4 regions of the Streptomyces sp. NPDC088097 genome follow, and region 1 is predicted to be linked to each of the others. Evidence: riboswitches for the same ligand, from Rfam matches in the RefSeq annotation. Region 1 holds a riboswitch; each other region holds the start of a gene.
The links. A riboswitch is a leader RNA that binds a small molecule or an ion and turns the genes downstream of it on or off. The one in region 1 is predicted to bind cobalamin.
Positions count from the first base shown of each region.

Region 2: linked by a shared signal. The riboswitch ahead of metE (5-methyltetrahydropteroyltriglutamate--homocysteine S-methyltransferase) and the one ahead of ACIOD1_RS08320 (ABC transporter substrate-binding protein) in region 1 are both predicted to bind cobalamin.
Region 3: linked by a shared signal. The riboswitch ahead of ACIOD1_RS00375 (energy-coupling factor ABC transporter permease) and the one ahead of ACIOD1_RS08320 (ABC transporter substrate-binding protein) in region 1 are both predicted to bind cobalamin.
Region 4: linked by a shared signal. The riboswitch ahead of ACIOD1_RS01405 (ribonucleoside-diphosphate reductase subunit alpha) and the one ahead of ACIOD1_RS08320 (ABC transporter substrate-binding protein) in region 1 are both predicted to bind cobalamin.

Region 1 is NZ_JBIUTJ010000002.1:522,088-524,275, reverse strand. Features, by position in the region: gene ACIOD1_RS08325 (iron ABC transporter permease) at 1-487, opposite strand, end outside; gene ACIOD1_RS08320 (ABC transporter substrate-binding protein) at 484-1,482, opposite strand; cobalamin riboswitch at 1,518-1,660, opposite strand; gene ACIOD1_RS08315 (GMC oxidoreductase) at 2,169-2,188, shown strand, end outside.
Region 2 is NZ_JBIUTJ010000003.1:102,531-104,718, reverse strand. Features, by position in the region: gene metE (5-methyltetrahydropteroyltriglutamate--homocysteine S-methyltransferase) at 1-1,284, opposite strand, end outside; cobalamin riboswitch at 1,469-1,619, opposite strand; gene ACIOD1_RS10545 (GlsB/YeaQ/YmgE family stress response membrane protein) at 1,946-2,188, shown strand, end outside.
Region 3 is NZ_JBIUTJ010000001.1:86,164-88,351, reverse strand. Features, by position in the region: gene cbiQ (cobalt ECF transporter T component CbiQ) at 1-255, opposite strand, end outside; gene ACIOD1_RS00380 (energy-coupling factor ABC transporter substrate-binding protein) at 259-645, opposite strand; gene ACIOD1_RS00375 (energy-coupling factor ABC transporter permease) at 645-1,343, opposite strand; cobalamin riboswitch at 1,372-1,567, opposite strand; gene ACIOD1_RS00370 (flavodoxin family protein) at 1,717-2,188, shown strand, end outside.
Region 4 is NZ_JBIUTJ010000001.1:318,476-320,663, reverse strand. Features, by position in the region: gene ACIOD1_RS01405 (ribonucleoside-diphosphate reductase subunit alpha) at 1-867, opposite strand, end outside; cobalamin riboswitch at 1,013-1,147, opposite strand; gene ACIOD1_RS01400 (GNAT family N-acetyltransferase) at 1,202-1,729, opposite strand; gene ACIOD1_RS01395 (YbdD/YjiX family protein) at 1,833-2,033, opposite strand; gene ACIOD1_RS01390 (carbon starvation CstA family protein) at 2,075-2,188, opposite strand, start outside.

The DNA.
Region 1 (2,188 bases):
GCCCGGTGGTCATGGTGCCACCGCGCCGGGCCAGCGCGTACACGGCGAGGAGCGCCGCCAGGGAACCGACGAAGGCGGCGAGCGGCACGCCCACGGCGGCCGCGATCCCGGCCGCTCCCGTGGCCGACCCGGCGGCCACGCCCGCCCCGGCCCCGAACACGATGACCAGCACTGCCCCGGCCGAGGCTCCGGAGGAGGCCCCGAGCAGGAAGGGGTCGGCGAGCCGGTTGCGCACGAGGGCCTGGAGCACGGCTCCGGCGACCGCGAGTCCGGCGCCGACGACCGCGCCGAGGAGCACGCGCGGCATCCGTACGTCCCAGACGATGGAGGCGAACGCCCCGCCCTTCGCCCCGCGTCCGGCGAGCAGGATGTCGACCACCCGGCCCGGTGCGATGCGTACGGGTCCCAGGGCCAGGCCCGCCACGGCCGAGGCGGCGAGGGCGACGGCGAGGAGGACGAGGACCGCGACGGTGTTCGGCCGCCTCACGCGGCGTCGGGGTGCAGTTGCCGGCCCAGGGACTCGACGGCCTCGGCGACGCGTACGCCGAGGACGGCCGAGGAGAGCGGGAGCACGACGAACCGGCGGTTCTTCACGGCGGGAACCTCGGCCAGGGCCGGGTCGTTCAACAGGCGCTGCTTCTTCGCCTCGACGGTGGTGCCGCCGTAGTCGTAGATGAGGACGACCTCGGGCTTGCGCTCGATGACCTTCTCCCACGACACGTCACCGAAGGTGTCCTGGAGGTCGGCGAAGACGTTCGTCCCCCCGGCCAGGGAGACGATCCGGTCGCCGATGCCCTTGCCGCCGGAGGTGAAGGCGGAGGCCTCGCCGGAGTCGTAGACGAAGACGGTCGGCTTGGCCTCGTCCTTCACCCGGGCGGTGACGGCGTCGACACGGCGTTGTTCGTCCGCGATGAGCGCCTCTCCGCGCTCGGGCACCCCGAAGGTCCGGGCGACCTCGGTGATCTCGGTCTTCAGCTGTTCGAGGCCCACCGGGCCGGAGGTGCAGTACTCCACGCTCAGCCGGGAGTCGATCCCGGAGGCGGTCAGCCCCGCGCGGTCGCGGCCCTGAGCCTTGTCGAAGGCGCTGGCGTAACCGCCGTACACGAAGTCGGGGTCGGCCGCGAGGAGCACCTCCTTGGAGGGGTACTCCTCGGCCAGCACCTTGATCTTGTCGTAGGCGGGGCGGTAGGCGGGCAGTACGGAGTCGTCGAGGTAGGCCGTGCCGGCCATCCGGTCCTGGAGCCCGAGGGCGAGCATGACCTCGGTGGCGTGCTGGTTCATGGTGACGGCGCGCTCGGGCGGCGCCTGATAGGTGCTGCTGACCCCGCAGTTGGTGACGGTGTACGGGAACCCGGGCGCGGCCCGCCCGTCGGCGGTGGCCCTCCCGGCTCCGGACGGGCCGCCGCACGCGACCAGCGGTATCAGGAGCGCGAGGGGAGCGAGGGGCAGGAACGAGCTCAGGGGTGCGCGGGAACGCGACATGGCGAGGCCTCTCCGGGGGATCCTCGTCCCCGGTCGAAGTGGAGAGGCGGCGCGTCAGTGTCTGACTCCCGGGGCCCCGCGCGGGCGGGTACCTCCGGTCACAGTGGCGGGACCGCACCGGATTCACACCGGTTTCCTGTCCTGCGCCGCCCGGGACAACCCGGCCAAGTCTGCCAGACGCGCACACCGGGAAGCGCGCCGCTCACGGGGCCGGTGCGCGGCGCGGGGCCGGTGCGCGGCGCGGGGCCGTGCCGACGGCCGCGGTCCGCGACGGCGAGACCTCGGCGGAGAGAATCGCCTGCGACCCGCCGGTCGTCGCGCCCGCGCGCCGGGCCCGCTGTCAGTGGCGGGGCCTAGCGTGGGCCCATCATCCGCGAGCAGTTCCCTGACTTGCGGGGGTGCTGCAGGGCTGCAGCCGTACGATCCCGCCCCACCGGCCCCCTCGGCTCCGCCAGGGGACAGCGCCCGGTGGGGCGGACGTGCGTCCGGGCCCGGCCGGAAGCAGGCAGCGCTCCCGCACCGGCACCGGCACCCGCACCCGCACCCGCCGAGAGCGCCAGGGGCGCAGGAGGAACCAGGGCCCCAGGAGGCGGAATCAGCCGGAAGTTACCTCGTCGTATGTAGTGACTTAGCTGACGCTCGACAGTAGAACTTGTTCCACTCCATCGGAGAGTGAGGAAGATCACATGAGTGACAAATCCCTGCA
Region 2 (2,188 bases), on a different contig from region 1:
CCGCTGCGCGTAGGGCTGCGAGCGCCGTCCGTCGGCGTCGGTGATCGCGGCGGTCCGCGCGCGGACGGCCGGGTCGTGGGTCAGGGCGGAGGAGGCGCGGGAGGCGAGGTCGGCGCGGTTGGCGGCGAGTTCGGCCGCGATGGCGCCGGTGCCCTGGGCCAGTCCCCGGGCCAGGGTGGTGATCTCGCCGGTCTTCTGGCGGGCGAAGGCAAGCCAGCGCCGGAGCTGCGGATCGATGTCGCGTTCGGCGGCGGCGTCCAGCGGGACGTGCAACAGGGAACAGGACGCGGCGACGTCCACCCGGTCGGCGAGACCCAGGAGCGTGCCGAGGGTGGTCAACGCCTTCTGGTGGTCGTTGATCCAGATGTTGCGGCCGTTGACCACGCCCGCGACCAGGCGCTTGCCGGGGAGGCCGCCCACCGCGGCGAGGTCGGCGAGGTTCGCGGCGGCGGCGTCGGTGAAGTCGAGCGCCAGGCCTTCGACGGGGGCGGCGGCGAGCACCTGGAGGGCGTCGCCGAGCCGTCCGAAGTACGAGGCGACCAGCAGCTTCGGGCGGTCGCCGGCGCTCCCGAGGTCGCGGTAGGCGCGGGCGGCGGCGTTCAGGTCCGCCGGGGTGCGGTCCTGGACGAGGGCGGGCTCGTCGAGCTGCACCCATTCGGCGCCGGCGGCGCGCAGGTCGGCCAAGACCCGTTCGTAGACGGGGAGCAGCCGGTCGAGCAGGGTCAGCGGCTGGAAGTCGTCCGCGACGCCGGGGGCGGGCTTGGCCAGCAGCAGGTAGGTGACGGGGCCGACGAGGACCGGGCGGGCGGTGTGTCCGAGGGCCAGGGCCTCCTTCAGCTCGGCGACCTGCCGGGTGGAATCGGCGCTGAAGAAGGTGTCCGGGCCGAGCTCGGGAACCAGGTAGTGGTAGTTCGTGTCGAACCACTTGGTCATCTCCAGCGGGGCCACGTCCTGCGTTCCCCGGGCCATCGCGAAGTAGCCGTCGAGGGCGTCGGCGGCGACCGCCGCGCGGTGGCGTGCGGGGACCGCGCCGACCATGACGCTGGTGTCCAGGACGTGGTCGTAGTACGAGAAATCGCCGGTCGGCACTTCGTCGATGCCGGCGTCGGCCAGCTGCCGCCAGTTCGAACGGCGCAGGTCGGCCGCGGTCTCCCGGAGGGCTTCGGCGCTGACCCCGCCCTTCCAGTAGCCCTCGACGGCCTTCTTCAGCTCCCGGTTCCGACCCTGGCGGGGGTAGCCGTACACGGTGGCTCGTGCTGCCGCGGCTGCGGGCTTCGATGTCACGGAACTCTCCTTCGCGAGATGTGTCCTGGACATCCCGGAGACGGGACGCGGACGCGAAGGAACGACAGAACGGGCGGCCCACATCGCGGAGGGAAGCCGCGCGTGCCGCTCGCTGTGTACGCCGACCCGCCCACGAGGTCACCGAGATTTCCGCACGCGAAACGGTCGCGTGCGGGCAACGGGCAGGTCTTCGGACTCGCGGGCACGCAGGCCACGGGGGCCGGCACCTACTGGCCGTCGCTTCCCAGACCCGTCCCGGGTCCAGTGCTCATGACGGCGGTCGTTCCCACTCACCGCTGCGGGGCAGTCCCGGATTCCCACCGGGTTCCCTCTTACGACGCACCCCGCCTGGCGGACGGGGGCGAACCAGCTGCACCGACCACCCTAAAGCGAGTGATCACCCACTGGCGACCCCCGCCTACCGTCCGAAGGCCGAAACCGGCCGCTCCGACGGAGGATCCGTCCGAATCTCGCGGTCCCGCAGGGCCGCGAGGCCGCGAGGCGGGGGCGCAGCGAGTCGACGTGCGGATGAACTTCGGCGGCGCGTCCGGTCCGGGATCGCCGCTCGCGTTTCGGCGGGTGCCACACCCGTTTGAAAGCGGCGGGACGGTGCAGACGATGCGATGAGAACGGCTGGACACGACGAGGTAGGAGAAGCGTCATGGGCATCATCGCTTGGATCTTGATAGGGCTGCTCGCGGGCGCCATCGCCAAGGCTCTTATGCCGGGCAGGGACCCGGGCGGCATCATCATCACGATGCTGATCGGCATCGCCGGTGGTCTGCTCGGCGGTTGGCTCGGCAAGGTCATCTTCGGTGTCGACTCCATCGACGGCTTCTTCGACGTCTCCACCTGGATCGCGGCCATCGTCGGCTCGGTCATCCTCCTCGCCGTCTACCGCCTC
Region 3 (2,188 bases), on a different contig from region 1:
GACCGACACCAGCAGCGGCAGCGCCCCGGTCACGCAGAAGCCCAGCGGGACCCGGAAGGCCCGCCACAGCTGCCGACCGGCGACCCCGGCCGGCCCGAGCAGCACGGTCAGGGTCGCGGCCGCCACCAGCGGACCGCCGGGCCAGGGCGGCAGGCACACGGCGCTGACCGTGAGCCCGAGCCCGAGCAGTGCCTTCTCCAGGGGGTGGCGGCCCCGCCAGCGGCTGGAGTGGGCCGCCACGTCGATGGGCAGCACCGGCTAGGCCTCCGGCGCGGCCGGGGCGGGGGCGCCGGCGACGGCCGTCCGGGCGGCGCCCGTGTCGGATGCGGCGTCGGCGGCCGCAGCGGCGGCGGCCCCTTGGCGGCGTCCCTTGCGCACGCCGAAGTAGTAGGCGAGCACGCCCGCGCCCAAGGCCGCCTGGAGGGCGAACAGCGCCGACTCGATCTCCCCGGAGGGGGGTTCGTACAGCGGGGAGAACCAGGGCTCGTAGTCGGGCTTCAGCTCGGTGATGGCCGTCTCCGCCTGCGCGTCCGCGCCGGCGAACGGCTCCTCCTTGCCGTCGCCCATGCCCAGCGCGAGCGGGAGCACGGCCAGCGCCGCGACCAGGAGCAGCAACAGGGTGTTGATCTTCGCGTTCCTCGACATCAGAGCGCCGCCTCCGTCTTCTCCTGCTTGCCGCCGGTGAGCCGGGCGACCCCGAGCCGGACCAGGTCGGACTTGCTGGACTGCATCAGCAGCCGCATCACGAGGACGGTCAGCAGCCCCTCGCTCACCGCGAGCGGGATCTGGGTGAGGGCGAAGATGCCCGCGAACTTCTCCAGCGAGCCGACGAAGCCGCTGCTCGCGTCGGGGAAGGCCAGCGCCAGCTGGACGGAGGTCACGCAGTAGGTGACCAGGTCGGCGAAGAAGGCGCCGAAGAAGACGGTCACCATCAGCGGCGCCCCGGACTTCCGCAGCAGCCGGTAGACGGCGTAGCCGGCCCAAGGCCCGGCGATGGCCATCGAGAAGACGTTCGCGCCGAGGGTGGTGAGCCCGCCGTGCGCCAGCAGCAGGGCCTGGAACAGCAGGGTGATCGTGCCGAGCACCGCCATGATGGGCGGCCGGAACAGGATGGCGCCGAGCCCCGTCCCCGTGGGGTGCGAGCAGCTGCCCGTCACCGAGGGGATCTTGAGCGCGGACAGGACGAAGGTGAACGCTCCGGACGCCCCGAGCAACAGGGTGCTCTCCGGGTGGGCCTTCACCTCGCGGGTGAGGGCGCGTACGCCGTGGACGACGAACGGGGCGGAAGCGGCGCCCCAGGCGACCGCGTGCAAGGGGGGCAGGAACCCCTCGGCTATATGCATGAGTAGAGAGACCTCTCCAGCACCTCGTGGATGGACGACGCGCCTCGGCCGGTCTCCTGGCTGACGGGTACTGATGCCCTGGCTCCGCCTTCCCGGGTCCGTGCGGTCTCCCGCGCGGGCCCAGTGGCTTCCCGCAGGAGTGGAGCCGGACTTCCCGATCACAGTGGCGAGGGCCGCGCCGGTTTTCCACCGGCTTCCCGAACACCAAGGCCCGTTGACCCTAGTCGGCCGCGCGTACGGGCACCAACCCGGCCCTCCCGGGGCGTCCGTGGCGGCAGGCCCCCCGTGGCTGCCGGCGCCCGTGACGGCCGGCCCTCGCCCGTGCGGGTGCGGTGCGGTGGCGGGGGCGGGCGGCGGTGGGCAGGGTGGGAGCGTGCCAGCAGACTCCCCGGACCCCCGGGCCTCGCAGGAGCCCTCGGGCCCCGACTACTCCGACCTCTCCGCCGTCTTCGTGAACTGCACGCTCAAACGGTCGCCCGAGACCAGCAACACCGAGGGGCTGATCGCCAAGAGCCGCGCCGTCATGGAGGCCGCGGGCGCCCGGACGGAGCTGATCCGGGCCGTCGACCACGACATCGCCACCGGTGTCTGGCCGGACATGACCGAGCACGGGTGGGAGAGCGACCAGTGGCCGGTCCTCTACAGCCGGATCATGGACGCCGACATCCTCGTGCTCTGCGGGCCCATCTGGCTGGGCGACAACAGCTCCGTCATGAAGCAGGTGATCGAGCGGCTCTACGCCTGCTCCTCGATCCTGAACGAGCAGGGCCAGTACGCCTACTACGGTCGGGTCGGCGGGGCGCTGATCACCGGGAACGAGGACGGCGTCAAGCACTGCGCCATGA
Region 4 (2,188 bases), on a different contig from region 1:
GTCGAGGGTCTTCAGGAACGGCACGATGCCGTTGGAGTGGCCGTTGGTGCCGCGGATCAGCGAACCGCGGGCGCGGATGCGGGAGTACGACAGGCCGATGCCGCCGGCGTGCTTGGACAGGCGCGCGACCTGGTGGTAGCGGTCGTAGATCGAGTCCAGCTCGTCCAGCGGGGAGTCCAGCAGGTAGCAGGAGGACATCTGCGGGTGGCGGGTGCCGGAGTTGAAGAGCGTGGGGGAGGACGGCAGGTAGTCGAGGCGGCTCATCAGCCGGTAGAGCGAGGCCACTTCCTCGACGGCCTGGACCGTCTCGTTCTCGGCGAGGCCGCAGGCCACGCGCAGCATGAAGTACTGCGGGGTCTCGATCACCTGGCGGGTGAGGGGGTGGCGCAGCAGGTAGCGGCTGTGCAGGGTGCGCAGGCCGAAGAAGCCGAAGCGGTCGTCGGCGCCCTCGGCGAGCGCGTGCTCGACCAGGGCGTTCAGCCGGTTGGCGTGCAGGGCGACGAACGCGGCGGTGCGGTCGGCGATCAGGCCCTCGCGGTGGCCGACGGCGACCGACTCGGCGAAGGAGGTCGAACCCTGGCCCGCGGCCTCGTCGGCCACGGCCAGCGTGAGCAGGCGGGCGGCGAGGCGGGAGTACGCCGGGTCCTCGGAGATCAGCCCCGCGGCGGCCTCGGTGGCGAGCCCCCGCAGTTCGGCCTCGTCCGCGACGGCACTGCGACCGCGCAGGGCGGAGGCGGCGACCCGACCCGGGTCGGTGTCGGGGAGGTCGGCCGTCAGCTCGGTGAGGGTGCGCAGGAGCGCGGCCCCGGGACCTTCAGCTGTGGGCTGGTCGGACTCGGCGCGCGGTGCGGCAGGCGCGATGGTCACGGGGGGAGCTCTCCCTCACTCGGCCCGGTCATCGGCGGGGCGGGGCGCGAGCGGGCGCATGCGGGCGTGGCAGGTACGCGTACACCACCGCATGGCGTCCACCGGCCCAACCGCGAGGCCCGGACGTGTCGGCACCCGGTTCGGTCGAGCCGGGCGCGCTGTCGGCAGGCCTTCGGACTTGGGGGTACGGCAAAAGCCGTACTCCATACCGTTGCGGGACAGTTCCGGATTCGCACCGGATTCCCCTGCGGCGACAGCAGCCTTGAGCATACATGTGGGGGCGCCCTTGCGTGGTAGCCCCCACATGTAGTGTCGGCCCTCGCTCAGCGTGTCCTCACAGCTCCATGCGGTACGTGAGCAGGGTCAGGCCCGGGACGGGCGCCCAGTCCCGTTCCGGGGTGCGGACGAAGCCGAGTCTCTCGTAGATCCGCTGGGCTCCGGTCATGCCGCGCTGGGTCGAGAGGACCAGGTGCGTGACCCCCTCCAGACCCCGCGCGCGGGCCGCGCAGGCGCGCACCAGGGCCTCGCCGGCGCCGCGCCCACGGGCCTCGCGGGCGACGGCCAGCATCCGGAACTCGGCTTCTCCGGGGCCCGCGATGTCGGCCAAAGGGCTACCGGGCGGGGCGAAGGTCACACCGCCCAGCAGGGCGTCGGAGTCGGCGTCGGTGTGGGAGTCGGTGTCGGAGGGGGCGACGGCCACCAGCACCTCGCCGTCGGCCGCGCGGGCGGCCACGTCGCGCAGGACGCCCGCGTAGAACGCCGCGTCGGAGTCCAGCAGTCCGTCGCCCACGTACGCCTGTGCGGTGATCTCGCCCAGCTCTTCGTATTCGGCCGGCCGTGCCGCCCTGATCGCGATGTCCATGGCCCGAGTGTGCAACAGGGCCCCGCCGGAGTGCGGCGGGGCCCTGTACGGGCGGTTCAGCGGGCTGTCGGCGGGTGGTTCGCAGGCCGCCGGGGCCGGTCGATCAGCAGCAGCGGAAGCCCTCGCGGGGGTCCGCCTCGCGGGCGTCGGTGCGGGCCCGTTCGAAGGCGCGCCGGGTCGGAACCTCGGCCCCGGGGTCGTGCGCGCGGGTGTGCGCGACGTGGCGGTCGTACGCCGCCTCGCCCGAGAACTCCCGTACGAAGTACCGCGCCTTCGCCAGCGCCGCGCGCACCCGGCGCGGAATGCCCGCCGAGGCCGACGCGGATGCGGATGCCCCGCCCCCGCTCACGCGACGGGTTCCTTCACCCGGCCGCCGCCCGCGTCCAGGCCGGCCGCGGTGAGCTCGGCCTTCTCCTCGGCGGTCGCGACCAGTCCGGCCGGGGCGATGATCCGGGACTC